One region of the Mesorhizobium sp. M1252 genome, then DNA from elsewhere that is predicted to be linked to it. Evidence: riboswitches for the same ligand, from Rfam matches in the RefSeq annotation. Region 1 holds a riboswitch; each other region holds the start of a gene.
What was found. A riboswitch is a leader RNA that binds a small molecule or an ion and turns the genes downstream of it on or off. The one in region 1 is predicted to bind cobalamin.
Positions count from the first base shown of each region.

Region 2: another riboswitch for cobalamin. It lies ahead of metE (5-methyltetrahydropteroyltriglutamate--homocysteine S-methyltransferase); the one in region 1 lies ahead of NKH22_RS05540 (aromatic ring-hydroxylating oxygenase subunit alpha).
Region 3: another riboswitch for cobalamin. It lies ahead of NKH22_RS06500 (CbtB domain-containing protein); the one in region 1 lies ahead of NKH22_RS05540 (aromatic ring-hydroxylating oxygenase subunit alpha).

Region 1 covers NZ_JAMYLX010000002.1:428,459-433,187, reverse strand. The annotation lists gene NKH22_RS05560 (ABC transporter ATP-binding protein) at 1-871, shown strand, start outside; gene NKH22_RS05555 (DUF680 domain-containing protein) at 945-1,178, opposite strand; gene NKH22_RS05550 (DUF680 domain-containing protein) at 1,250-1,453, opposite strand; gene NKH22_RS05545 (DUF680 domain-containing protein) at 1,520-1,726, opposite strand; cobalamin riboswitch at 2,226-2,427, shown strand; gene NKH22_RS05540 (aromatic ring-hydroxylating oxygenase subunit alpha) at 2,545-3,792, shown strand; gene NKH22_RS05535 (FAD-binding oxidoreductase) at 3,830-4,729, shown strand, end outside.
Region 2 covers NZ_JAMYLX010000028.1:10,923-15,651, reverse strand. The annotation lists gene metE (5-methyltetrahydropteroyltriglutamate--homocysteine S-methyltransferase) at 1-1,900, opposite strand, end outside; cobalamin riboswitch at 1,995-2,142, opposite strand; gene NKH22_RS30185 (adenosine kinase) at 2,551-3,543, opposite strand; gene metK (methionine adenosyltransferase) at 3,652-4,729, opposite strand, start outside.
Region 3 covers NZ_JAMYLX010000003.1:246-4,974, reverse strand. The annotation lists gene NKH22_RS06515 (MFS transporter) at 1-364, shown strand, start outside; gene NKH22_RS06510 (aromatic ring-hydroxylating oxygenase subunit alpha) at 372-1,547, opposite strand; gene NKH22_RS06505 (gamma-glutamylcyclotransferase) at 1,684-2,376, shown strand; cobalamin riboswitch at 2,444-2,639, shown strand; gene NKH22_RS06500 (CbtB domain-containing protein) at 2,676-2,855, shown strand; gene NKH22_RS06495 (CbtA family protein) at 2,871-3,674, shown strand; gene cobU (bifunctional adenosylcobinamide kinase/adenosylcobinamide-phosphate guanylyltransferase) at 3,667-4,179, shown strand; gene cobO (cob(I)yrinic acid a,c-diamide adenosyltransferase) at 4,181-4,729, shown strand, end outside.

The sequences.
Region 1 (4,729 bases):
CCAGTCCTATGCGCTCTATCCGCACATGACCGTCTACGACAACATGGCCTTCTCGATGAAGATCGGCAAGGAAAGCAAGGCCGAGATCGACAAGCGGGTGCGGCAGGCAGCGGAGATCCTGCAGCTGACCAAATATCTCGACCGTCTGCCCAAGGCCATGTCGGGCGGCCAGCGCCAGCGCGTCGCCATCGGCCGGGCCATCGTGCGCAACCCTAAAGTGTTCCTGTTCGACGAGCCGCTGTCGAACCTCGACGCGGCGCTGCGCGTCGCCACCCGCATCGAGATCGCCAAGCTCAAGGAATCGATGCCTGCCACGACCATGATCTACGTCACCCACGATCAGGTCGAAGCGATGACGCTGGCCGACCGCATCGTGGTGCTGAAGGACGGCCATATCGAGCAGGTCGGCACGCCGATGGATCTCTACAAGAAGCCCGGCAATCTGTTCGTTGCCCAGTTCATCGGCTCGCCGGCCATGAACATCCTGCCGGCGACGATCGACAGAACGGGCAACCCGACAATCGTCAGCCATGTCGGCGGCCGCAAGGCAACGGTGCCGATCGCAACGCCTGCGTCAGCCAAGGGTGCGGCAGTCAGCTTCGGCGTGCGGCCGGAGGATCTGTTGGCCGCCACCGGCGCGGAATATCTTTTCGAGGGCGTGGTGGACTATGTCGAGCAACTCGGCGAGGTGCAGCTTGTCTATGTCGATATCGGCCGCGCCGACCTGCCGTTGGTGACCAAGCTGCCCGGCAATGTCGAGGTCAAGCGCGGGGAAAAGCTGCGGCTGACCGCGGATGCCGGGGACCTGCACATCTTCGACGCCGATGGGCACTCCTTCTCGCTCAAGCCGGTGGAAGTGAAGGCGGCTTGAGATAGCTGCGTCGTACAGGCATGAAAAAAGAGCGGCGGGCCAGGCCCGCCGCTCTTTTTTTATGCTTCGGCTGTTAGTTGTTGCCGAACCGATCCCTGTCGCTGCTCTGAGGAACGAACTTCTGTTGGTCGTTCGACGAGTTCAGCAGCTTGTAGACCGCCGAGTTGGTGCCGGTCGACGAAGTGCGGGTGGTGTCGACGGCAGCGGCCGGCTGGTTGGCGCCATTGGAGCCATAATTGTCGCTGCCGGCAAAGGCAGCGCTCGAAACAGCCAGAACGGCTGCGGTGGCAAGAACGATCTTCTTCATTTTAGTCTCCTGAATTTTTCTGATGCCGCCAGCTGCAGCGGATAAGCCCGCCACGTGCTGGAAACCGGCTTTTAGCGGCCGAAAAGGTTACGGTCGGCACCGTGGGCAGGCGCCTGCTCGGCTGGAGCCGACTTCTCAACCGAAGCCGTATGGCCACTATCGGTCGACGTAATCGCAGGCTGGTTGGCGCCGTTCGAACCGTAGTTGTCGCTGCCGGCGAAAGCGCTGCCGGAGATGGCCAAAACGGCGGCGGCAGCAAGGATGATCTTTTTCATTTCAAATACTCCTGAATTTTTTTTGATCCCGAGAGCGACGGGTCAGCCGCCCTTCTTTGGTCGGGATCAGCGATTGCCGTAGAGGTCGCGGTCGGCGCCCTGAACGACAGGCTGCTTGTCAGCGTGCGCCGGCTTCTGAATGGAAGCCGTATACGAGCTGTCGACCGAGACGGCTGGCTGGTTCGCACCATTGGAACCGTAATTGTCGCTACCGGCGAAGGCGCTGCCGGTGATCGCCAAAACGGCTGCGGCAGTGAGGATGATCTTTTTCATTTTTAGTACTCCAGTTTGTCTGTCCGTCTAGCGGCGTGTCTTGGGAGGGAATTCGCGTCGTTCGGAGAGCCCCGATGTGGGAAAGCCATAGGCTGGTTTCCAATCACGAAGTTGTTCCGTGTGGACCACGGTCCTGCACCTTGAAATTGTGCCAGGAAGTTCCTCTATGGTCATTTACCGCATTGTTTTCAGTTGCTTATGTCGAACCGAGTGGTTCGCTCCGGTGTCGGTTTCCGGGCCGTCGTTCACACCGTCCTGCACGCATTGTCAACAGAAACGAACCGTTCGGTTCGATTAGAGATTGCTAATAGTAACTTTTCGATACCGTTGAGCCCTTTTTGCCCCCGATCGAACTGGATTCGCAGCGATTCGAACGGCGATGATGGCGTCGCAAGAAACGTCTCAGCTCTTTGACCGGCGGCGGGGGGCGTATGCCGCGCGTGTCGCGCCGCATGGATACGATGTCGCTTTCATGCCGACGTCGCGATCGCTGCCGTGATTAGATGATCGCATCTCAGGTGCCGCTTCGTGACGACGCAGCGGAGAATTGGGAAGCCGGTCAGAATCCGGCGCTGCCCCCGCAACGGTGGTGGAGTTCAAGTCGCAACGGGAGACCACTGGGCAAGAGCCTGGGAAGGTGTCGCGATGGTCCGCATGGACAACTCCAGAGCCCGGAAACCAGCCCGAGATGCCTAGACTCGACTGATCGCGGTGGGCGGTCAAGAGGTGGATAGTGCATGTCCGGAGCCGCGCCGGCCTGCGTCCGATCCTTCCTCCATCACCACCAAGTTCAGTCCTTAAACCACGAGGACAGAACTATGGATACGCGCAACGACATGCTGAGGCTCCTGAACGGCCGCAAGCAAGGCTTTTCGCTGGAACAGCCCTTCTACACCGACCCGGACTATTTCAAGCTCGACATGGAGCTCATCTGGTATCGCGACTGGCTGTTCATCGGCCATGATTGCGAACTGCCGAAGCCCGGCAGCTATATCACCGTGCAGATCGGCGATTATCCGGTGGTGCTGGTCCGCGACCAGAAGGGCAACATCAACGCCTTTCACAATTCCTGCCGCCATCGCGGCAGCCGTGTCTGCAACACTGAGAAGGGCATGGCGGCAAAGCTTGTCTGCCCCTATCACCAGTGGACCTACGAGCTTGACGGCCGGCTGCTGTTTGCCCGCCAGATGGCCGACGGTTTCGACAAGAGCCAGTTCGGCCTGAAGCCCGTCGCCTGCGAGAGCGTCGGCGGCTACATCTTCATCTGCCTGGCAAAAGAACCTGCCGACTTTGCGCCGATGCGCGCCATGATGGAGCCCTACCTCAAGCCGCACCGGCTGAATGAAGCCAAGGTCGCCTTCGAGAGCACCATCATCGAGAAGGGCAACTGGAAGCTGGTCTGGGAAAACAACCGCGAATGCTATCACTGCGCCGGCAATCATCCGGAGCTGTGCAAGACATTCCCCGAAGCGCCGACGGTGACCGGCGTGCAGGGCGCCGACAGCGATCCGGAGATGCTGGCGCACTGGGCGAAATGCGAGGCGGCGGGCCTGCCGAGCAAGTTCCGCATCGATCCGGCCGGGCAATACCGCGCCACCCGCGCGCCGCTGCTGCGCGATGCCGTCAGCTACACGATGTCGGGAAAGCGCGCGGTGACGAAGAACCTGTCCGACACTGTTGCCGCCGACCGCATCGGCACCTTGATGCACTACCACTATCCGACGACCTGGAACCACATCCTGATCGACCATGCGGTCACCTTCCGGGTGCTGCCGATCAGCGCCACGCAAACCGCGGTGACGACCAAGTGGCTGGTGCACAAGGATGCGGTCGAGGGCGTCGACTACAACCTTGAAGAGCTCACCCACGTCTGGACCGAGACCAACGACCAGGACCGCCGCATCGTCGAGGAAAACGCCTTCGGCATCCTGTCGCCGGCCTATGAGCCCGGCCCCTATTCGGAGCTGCATGAGGGCGGCGTGATCCAGTTCGTCGAATGGTACGCGGCCTTCATCGGCCCGCGCCTTGCCGAAGGCGGCCGGCCGGCGCTGCGCAACGTCGCGTGAGCTGGAGCAGGCGAGGAAGGACCGGAGGATGAATGCGATGACGGATCTTGGGCTCTATCGCCATCTTGACCAGATGGCGCCGTGGAACGATAGGCTGCAGGTGCTGGAAGTGATCGGCGTCAGCGACGAGGCGCCTGACGTCAAGACCTTCACCTTCCGCTCCGACAACCAGACCTGGTTCCGCTACAAGCCGGGCCAGTTCCTGACGCTGGAACTGCCGACACCGGACGGGCCGCTGATGCGCACCTATACGCTGTCGTCGTCACCATCGCGGCCGTTTTCGATCGCGGTGACGGTCAAGGCGCAGGCCGGCAGCATCGGCACGCGCTGGATGTTCGACCATCTGGTGCCTGGTTCGCATGTCAAGGCCTATGGACCGGCCGGCGACTTCTCGTTGCACAGCCACCCGGCGGCCAAATACCTGTTCATTTCCGCCGGCTCCGGCGTGACGCCGATGATGTCGATGCTGCGCTGGCTGAACGACTGCGCGCCATGGACCGATGTCGGTTTCGTCAACTGCGCGCGGCGTGCCGAAGAGATCATCTTCCGCAAGGAACTCGAACTGCTCGGCGGCCATATGCCCGGCCTGTCGCTCGGCTTCATGATCGAGGAACGTTCCAGCCGCGAGGGCTGGTACGGTCATATGGGGCGCATCGACGCGATCCGGCTGCCCTTGCTGGCTCCGGATTTCCGCGAGCGCGAAATCTTCTGCTGCGGCCCCGATCCGTTCATGCGCGCCGTGCGCGGCATGCTGGATGCCGCCGGCTTCGACATGACGAAATACCATCAGGAGAGCTTTGCCGCGCCTGTGATGGAGGAAATTCCGGCGCCGTTTGCCTCCCCGGTCGAGGACGGCATCGCTGCACCTGTCGAAGCCGTGACGCCGATCCGCTTCTCGCTTTCGGAGGTTGATGCCGGCTGCGTCGCCGGCCAGACC
Region 2 (4,729 bases), on a different contig from region 1:
ATCCTTCGCGAAACGCGGCCTCATCGATCTGGACCATCCTTGCGCCGGATCTTTCGAGATCCGTCACTTCGTCGCGGATGGCGAGCGCGATCTGGCGGCAGGCTTCGGAGCGGGGTACGTCGTCGCGAACAAAAGACCAGTTGAGAATGGTGACTGGGCCTGTGAGCATTCCCTTCACGGGCTTTTCCGTAAGCGACTGGGCGAATTGCCACCAGCGCACTGTCATCGGATTGCGCCTCGATACGTCGCCGAAAATGATGGGGGGACGCACGTAGCGCGACCCATAGCTTTGTACCCAGGCATGCTGGGTGAGCGCGAAGCCGGACAACTGCTCGCCGAAATGCTGTACCATGTCGTTTCGCTCGAACTCACCATGCACCAGCACGTCCAGCCCGATCTCTTCCTGCCAGCGAATTGCAGCCTCGATCTCCTTCTTCAGGAACGTCTCATAGTCGACATAGCTCAGCTGGCCCTTCGCATGAGCGGCCCGCGCCTTGCGTACCTGCGGCGTCTGCGGGAAGGACCCGATGGTCGTCGTCGGGAACGGCGGCAGCCCGAGTGAGCCGGCCTGGACTCTGGAGCGCTCGCCAAAAGCGCTCTCTCGTCGCTTCGCGCTGTCCTGAATGCTAGCGATCCGCCCCTGAACAAGCGGGTCATGGATCCTCGTGGATGTCACGCGCGTGGCGGCAGCCTCGGCAGACGCTTTCAACGCGCCTGCCACCGCATCCCTGCCTTGGGACAGGGCCCGGGCCAGCAAGACCAGCTCGTCGGTCTTCTGGGCCGCGAAGGCGAGCCACGACCTGATGTCCGCGTCGAGTTCCGTCTCCATGCGCAGATCAATCGGCACATGCAGCATCGAGCAAGAAGGCGCGATCTCGACGCGGTCCAAGGGCCAGCCGGCGACGATCGGTTTGATGCGGTCGAGAATGGCGGGCAGGTTCGCACGCCAGACGTTGCGGCCATCGATCAAGCCAAGCGAGAGCACCAGATCCTTCGGAGCGAGCCGAGCCACCGTTTCCAGCTGCTCGGGAGCGCGCACGAGATCAATATGCAGGCCGGCCAGGGGCAGAGAAATCGCGGTTTCGAGATTGTCTCCCAGCGACCCGAAATACGTAGCCAGCATGATCTTCAGCTCGGGCGCGGCTTTCGACAGCTGGCCATAGGCGAATTCGAACGCAGCTCGTTCGTTCGGGTTCAGATCGAGGACAAGCGCTGGCTCATCGATCTGCACCCAGTCGGCTCCCGACAGCTTCAGCCTCTCCAGAAGCTGCTCGTAAACCGGCAGCAGCCGCGGTAGGAGAGCGATGGGACCGAACCCCTCGGCAGGCGATTTCGCCAGCTTGAGGAAGGTGATGGGTCCAAGGATGACTGGGCGTGTGTGAATGCCGAGAGCTTTAGCCTCGAGGAAGTAATCGACCGGCTTCGATGACGAGAGGGCGAACGTCTGATCATCATCGAGTTCCGGCACAATGTAGTGGTAGTTGGTGTCAAACCACTTGGTCATTTCCATCGCGGTTACACCAGGTCCATGAGCCTCCTCCTGGTAACCAGCGTGTCCACAATCCTCCGTCTGACCCTGGTTGCCGCGCGCCATTGCGAAGTAGATGTCAAGTGGGACCTCGCCGCTATTCCAGCCGTAACGGGATGGAACGGCCCCGACCATGGCTGCGGTGTCGAGCACATGGTCGTAAAGCGAGAAGTCGTTCGACGGGATTTTCGACACGCCGCGATCGCGCTGCTCTTCCCAGCTAGCGGCACGGAGCGCCTTCGACGTCGTGAGAAGGTCGCCAGCGGACGATGTTCCGGACCAGTAGCTTTCAAGCGCGAATTTCAGTTCTCGCCGACGACCGAAGCGCGGCACGCCGAGCGTTGCTACAGGAATTTGCTGAGAGACAGTCATGTCATACCCCGATGATTGGGGCGTCGGTGACAAGGAAGGCGCTAGCAGGCCGGCATCAACGCCGGGTTGCAGCGGCCACCGAGACACCCCGCCCGTGGACGTAATTCGCGTGGCAGGCCTCCTGGCTCGCGGGGTTGGCTCGCCGCTAACAGTTGCGGGGGCAGCGCCGGCATCGCACCGGCTTCCCTCTTAGCTCCGCTGCGGCAGCGCCGCACGCGAGAACCACGACACGCAGACAATCACAGCAGTTCGCTCTTTTGTCAATGACGCATAACGAAATGTTTATGTAGTTATGTGATCGCGCTTTTACGCCTTTGTCTAGCATTGTGAAATATTCAGTCTGCTGCCCGCATTCGGCATCGTGGGACGTGATCGCAAGTCAAGTCCGACGGACGCCGCGAGTTCTCCGTTACCTCAGGAACCTTACTGGCCTTCCCCAAGCTGAGCTTCTGGAAAATGCTGGTGACGATCTGGATGACGGTGAATGCCGTCATGGCAAGCACGCCTTGCACCGCTCCTCCAGCGAGCTTCACGGCAGCAGCATGGGTCAGTTCTCCGAAGCGAATGGCTGTCGCTATCAGCGAGCTTTGACACAGTTCCGCCACTGCGGTCATCGCGTCAGTAGGGCGGCTGGTTAGTTGCCGGCGCATCTACAGCAACCCAGCCCCTTCCGCCTCGCGGCGCAAATTCTGCCTTGGCCTTGGGCCGATCTGCTGGATCACCAGGCCGGCCGCCAGCGAGCCAAGGTCGCCGCAGGTCTTGAGGTTGCGGCCCTGCGTGTAGCCATGCAGGAAACCGGCGGCGTAGAGGTCGCCGGCGCCGGTGGTGTCGACCAACTCCTTGATGGCGGTCGCCTCGATGACCACGGTCTCGTCGCCGCGCACGATCACCGAGCCTTTTTCGGAACGGGTGACGGCGGCAATCTTGCAGTCCTTGCGGATCTGAGCCAGCGCCTCGTCGAAGGATTTTGTCTGGTAGAGCGACTTGATCTCGTGGCTGTTGGCAAAGACGATGTCGACAGTGCCCGAGCGCATCAGCTCGAGGAACTCGTCCCGGTAGCGGTCGACGCAGAACGAATCCGACAACGTCATCGACACTTCGCGTCCGGCCTCGTGTGCGAGCTTCGCCGTCTGCCGGATCGCCTCCTTGGCGCGCGGCGGATCCCACAAATAGCCCTCGAAATAGGTAACCTTGGCGCCGGATGCCTTGTCGGCCTCGACATCCTCAGGGCCAAGCTCGACGCAGGCGCCGAGATAGGTGTTCATCGAGCGCTCGCCGTCGGGCGTGACGAAGATCATAGAGCGCGCCGTCGGCGGCTCGCCCTTGAGCGGCCTGGTGTCGAAGGCGACACCCTGTGCATGGATATCGTGCGCATAGATTTCGCCCAGCGCATCGTTGGAGACCTTGCCGAAGAAGGCGGCGCGGCCGCCGAAGCTGGCTACGCCGGCCGCCGTGTTGCCGGCACTGCCGCCGGAGGCCTCGATCGCCGGGCCCATGCGGCTGTAGAGCAGTTCGGCGCGGCGCGTGTCGATCAGGTTCATCGCGCCCTTGATGATGCCGTTGATCTCGAGGAATGCCTCGTCGCACTGGGCGATGATGTCGACAATGGCATTGCCGATGCAAAGCACGTCATAATCCGGCATCAATGTCTCCGCCAAAAAATCCGAGCCGGCTTCTCGCCACGCCTGCCAGGCGCGGGTCTGCCCGGTGGAAATGGGCTTTCCGCTTGCCAATCCGTTCGCCGGCGGCTCTCACGGGGCGGCGAGTCCTGCCTCGCGACGCAATTCGTCCGCCCTGTCTGTCTTCTCCCAGGTGAAATCAGGCTCTTCACGGCCGAAATGGCCATAGGTCGCTGTATTGCGGTATATAGGGCGTAAGAGATCAAGCATCTTGATAATGCCTTTCGGTCTGAGATCGAACAACTCAAGAATGAGGCGCTCGATCCTGCTTTCCTCAACCCTGGCTGTCCCGAACGTGTTGACCATGACGGAAACCGGACTGGCCACGCCGATTGCGTAAGCAAGCTGCACCTCGCACACGTCTGCAAGTCCGCTAGCGACGATGTTCTTTGCGACATAGCGGGCAGCATAGGCAGCTGAGCGGTCAACCTTGGACGGGTCCTTGCCCGAGAAGGCGCCGCCGCCATGACGACCCATCCCGCCATAGGAATCGACGATGATCTTGCGTCCAGTGAGACCGCAGTCGCCGCGCGGCCCGCCCACTACGAATCGCCCCGTCGGATTGACCAGAATTCTGATATCCTTGGTGTCCAGGTGGGTCGGCAGGACAGGCTTTATGATTTCCTCAATGACGCCCTCGCGGACAGTCTCTTGCGAGACCTGCTCGTCATGTTGCGTAGACACGACGATGGTATCCAGAGCGACAGGGCGCAACCCCTCATAGCGCACTGAGACTTGGGATTTCATGTCAGGACGCAACCAGCCAAGCTGTTGTGCCTTCCGGACATACGCCTGCCGTTTCGTCAAGCGATGAGCGAGCTGGATCGGCAAAGGCATCAGGGTATCGGTTTCGCGGCATGCGTAGCCGAACATGAGGCCCTGATCTCCCGCTCCCTGCTGGAGGTCTTGCCCTCTTCCCTCGTCAACGCCTTGGCTGATGTCGGGCGACTGCTCGGTGAGGGCATGAACGACGGAGCAACGCCGGCCGTCAAAGCCGACGGCCTCGTCGTCGTACCCAATGTCGAGAATCGTATCACGCGCAACTTGGCTATAATCGACCTGGGCATCGCTGGTAATCTCGCCAGCCAGAACGACTATCCCTGATTTTACCAACGCTTCACAGGCGACGCGCGCCTTGGGATCTGTGCGG
Region 3 (4,729 bases), on a different contig from region 1:
CTTCGGCGGCCGGCGCACCATGACCTTCGCCTATTTCGCGATGTCGGCGACGCTGCTTGCGGCGGGCGCGGTCGGCACTACCGCGCCGCTGCTTACGGGCTTTTTCCTGCTCTGCGGCGCCTTCTTCACCATCGCGCTCGATGCACTGGGCTCGACCGCCTTCATGCGCTCGGTGCGGTCCTATGAGCGGGCGCAGATGGCCGCGGTCTACCGCACCTATCTCGACTTTTCCGAGCTGACGCCGCCGCTGGTCTATTCGGTGGTGCTGGCGTTTTTCGGCCTCGGCTCGGTGTTCGTGACGCTGGGCATTCTGGCCGCGGTTTGCGGCTTTATCTCCTGGCGCTATCTGCCGAAGTCGCTTTAGCCGCCGATCAGGCGGTTGCCTCAAGCGCTGCATGCCGCTCGCGCACCCAGTTGTGGAAGCGGTGCAGATCGTACTCCTCCGGCATTAGCACGCCGGCCTGGTGGCGCATCGAGCGCAGGCCTTTCTGATTGATCTCGCAGATCGCGGCATCCTCCTCCAGCACCTGGGTGCCGAAGGCGACGACATTGTCGATGTCCGTCTCAGCCAGCGCCTCGGGCGCGAACAGCCACTCGGCGGTGAGTTCGGTCTGTTCGGGACCGAGCGGCATCAGTCGCACCGTCCTGACATAATCGACATGGCCAACGATGAACATCGAGGGCAGGCTGGTGGCATAGGTCTGTCCGGCCGCACGCTCGGCCGGCGTCAGGCCCGGGAAGACCGGGCCATGGGCATGTCCGTCGCGCGACCAGGTCTCGGCGCCGGCGCGCAGGCCACCCGAAAACTCCGGTGCGTCATTGTCGGCATGGCGGACCCAGTCGGGGTCGTCGTGCCGGCTCATCAGGCCGCGGCCGTATATCGGCACCAGCCGAGACAGGTCCTTGTGGACGCCTGGGCAATGCAGGCACTCGTTGAAGTTCTCCCAGAAGATCTTCCAGTTGCAGTTCATCACCTTGCGCAGGACATGGCCTGATACCAGAGTTTCCAGCGGCCAGTTGGCGAGGTCGCCGGATGCGGGATCGAAGGAGGTCCCGGCGGAGCCGGCCGCAGCCTGCTGAAGGTTCACAAAGACAAAGCCGCGCCATACCGACAGCGCCACCCGGTAGAGCGGATGATCTGCCTTGTCGAAACCATCTGGCAGCGATTTCGAGGGAACGCGCACGAGATCGCCGCGCAGCGAGTAGGACCAGGCATGGTAGGGGCAAGTGATGAGCCGCGCTTTCAGCCGGCCCTCGCTTTCCTGGCAAAGCTGCGAGCCGCGATGCCGGCAGGTGTTGTGGAAGGCGCGCAACTCGCCGGTGTCGTCGCGGAGCACGACGATTTCCTGTGTGCCAACGCGGAATGTCCTGAATGCCAAAGGCTGGGCAAGATCGGCCTCGCGGCAGACGAGCAGCCAGCTTTTGTGCCAGATGGCGTCGAGATCGCGCTGGTAAGCCTCGCTATCCCAATAGGCCGACGACGGTAGCGTCGGTTCGGCCCGGCTCAGGCCGTTATAGGGGTCGCGCTCGCTCGGGCTGGGATGCATGGCTGGCTTCCTATGAAGCGTCAGCCGACACCCCGGCAAATCGTTTGTCAATCAGAGTGCCGCATTGCCGGTTGCAGGCGCGGCGCATAATCATGTCGTGGACATGGGACATTCGGAAATTGGGGGGATTCGGAAAGTGGCCGCACGACAGATGTCGCTTACGCCGGAGCTGGTCGCGCGCTGCTGGCGCGAGATCAGGGACCCCGGGCCGGATCCGGACGCGATGCATCTCGATGACGCCGACTATGACGCGCTGCTGGATGAATTGCAGGTCGAACTCCCGGATAGCGAACCGCTATGGCTGTTCGGCTATGGATCGCTGATCTGGAAACCGGAAATAGATTATGTCGAGGACCGCGTTGCCTTGGCGCGCGGCTGGCATCGGTCCTTTTGCATGAACATGACGCGCTGGCGCGGCACCAAGGACAGCCCCGGCCTGATGATGGCGCTGGACCGTGGCGGACAATGCAAGGGCGTCGCCTTCCGGCTGACCGACAGTAACCGGCGCGGGCAGTTGGGCCGGCTTTTCCGGCGCGAAATCACGCTGAAGCCGACAAGCTACCGGCCGCGCATGCTGAAGCTTGCAAGCGAGGCCGGACCGCTCAGGGCATTGGCCTTCGTCATCAACCGCAACGGCCTGACCTATTCCGGCCCGCTCGACGAGGGCAAGGTCGTCGAAAGGCTGGCCACGTCCTGCGGGCACTGGGGGTCGGGCGCCGACTATCTCTACAACACGGTGAAAAACCTTGAAGAGCGCGGCATTCATGATCGCCATCTGTGGCGGCTGCAGCGGCTGGTTGCCGAACGGATCACCGCGTTGAACCCGTAACGCCGCATGGCGCATTCGCGCTGTTGGCCGGCGGAATTTGGTTTGCCGGATGCGGCCGTTTCAGCCTATAGTCATGCATGTCGTCGGTTCCGTTAGGGACCAAGAGGGAATGCGGTGAGGGCTGACTTGTTGCCCAATGCCGTGGCTGCCCCCGCAACTGTGTGCGGTAGTCCTCTCCAAGCCACTGGGGATTTTTTCTTCGGGAAGGTGGGGAAGGGCGCTGATCCGCGAGCCAGGAGACCTGCCGGCGACAGGGAACTGACTTCGATGCCCTCGGGTGGAGGGCGAAAGGACAAGATATGAATTCCGCTTCCGTCTCCCTCGGCGCTTCCGTCTCCTCGCAGTCGCGCTTCATGCAGCTCGTGCTTAGCGCGTTTCTGGGGATTTTCGTCGTCGGCGTTGTCGGTTTCTCGCACATCGATGCGGTCCACAATGCGGCGCACGACTATCGCCATTCGATGGCGTTTCCCTGCCACTGACGAGGATCTGACATCATGAACCTGTTTCGCAACGTCGTGTTCATCGCGGCGATCGCAGGGCTCGTGGCCGGTGTCGCTCTCGCCTGCATGCAGGCCTACGCCACCGTGCCGCTGATCCTCAAGGCGGAGGTCTACGAAAAGGCTGGTGGCGGCCACGAGCATCAGCATGCCGCGGTGCCCGCCGCCAACGCTACGGACACCAATGCCATGAGCACCGCCGCGCCGGCGGAAAATGCGGTGAGCAGCGCAACACCGGCTGAAGCAGCCGCGCCGGCGGAGGACGAAGGCTGGGCGCCGGCCGACGGCTTCGAGCGCTTCGCCTTCAGTGTCGTCGCCAATATCGTCACCGGCATCGGCTTCGCGCTGGTCCTGGTGGCGGTTTCCGAGTTCGCCGGTGGCATCGGCAGCTGGCGCCAGGGCGTGTTCTGGGGTCTGGCCGGCTTTGCCGTTTTCACGCTGGCGCCGGGACTCGGCCTGCCGCCGGAACTGCCGGCAATGCCGGCGGCCGATCTCATGCAGCGCCAGATCTGGTGGTGGGCAACGGTGATGGCAACGGCGATCGGTCTTGCCCTTATCACCTTCCGCACGTCGGCGCCCCTGACCGTGCTCGCCGTCGTCCTGATCGTCGCCCCGCATATTGTCGGCGCGCCGCAGCCTGACAGTTTTGTAACGCCGATCCCGGAGGGCCTGCATCATCAGTTCGTGGTGGCGGTGACGCTGACCAATCTGGTGTTCTGGGTGGTGCTCGGCGCGGTTGTCGGCATAGTGCGCGCGCGCTTCACCGGCACCGCGACCAGCCTGCGCGACACCTTTGCCTGATCGCAGTTTGACCTTCATCATCGGCGGTGCGCGCTCCGGCAAGAGCGTGCATGCCGAAAGTTTGGCGACGGCGTTGCCGCCGCCATGGGCTTATATCGCCACCGCGCAAGCCTATGACGGCGAAATGCGCGAGCGCATCGCGCAGCACCGCTCGCGCCGCGGCGAGGGATGGGCGACCATCGATGCCCCGCTTGATCTTGCAGGTGCGATCGAGGCATTGCCGGACAACCAGCCGGTGCTTGTCGACTGCCTGACGCTGTGGCTGACCAATCATATGCTGGCCGATCATGATCTGGAGGGGGAGTGCCGGCGGCTGGCCGATGTGCTTTCGCGGCCGCGCGGACCGTGGTTCGTGGTCTCCAACGAAGTCGGACAAGGCATTGTGCCCGACAATGCGCTGGCACGCCGGTTCCGCGATGCCGCCGGCCGGCTCAACCAGCAGATCGCGGTCGTAGCTGATATGGTGCTTCTGATGGTGGCGGGGCTGCCGCTCAAGGTGAAATGAGATGACCGATATCGACACAAAAGACGAAGAGCGCCATCGCGCCAAGATGGCCAAGCGCAAGGCGGTGCAGGACGCCGAGGTCGCGGAAAAGACGGTCGAGAAGGGGCTGCTGATCGTCAACACCGGACCCGGCAAGGGCAAGACCACGGCTGCCTTCGGGCTGGCGCTGCGCATGCTCGGCTATGGCAAGCGCGTCGGAATGGTCCAGTTCATCAAGGGCAAATGGCACACCGGCGAGAAGGATGCCTTCGCGGCGTTTGGCGACCGCGTCGTCTGGCACACGATGGGCGAGGGTTTCACCTGGGAGACGCAGGATCTGAAGCGCGACATTAAGGCGGCCGAAGCCGCCTGGGCCAAGGCGCTGGAACTGATCGCCGATCCCTCGATCAGCCTCGTCGTGCTGGACGAACTGAACATCGCGCTGCGTTACGACTATCTCGATCTCGACAGAGTGGTGGCGGCGCTGAAAGCGCGGCGCGAAGGTCTGCATGTCGTCGTCACCGGCCGCAACGCCAAGCCGGCGCTGGTCGAGGCGGCGGATCTGGTGACG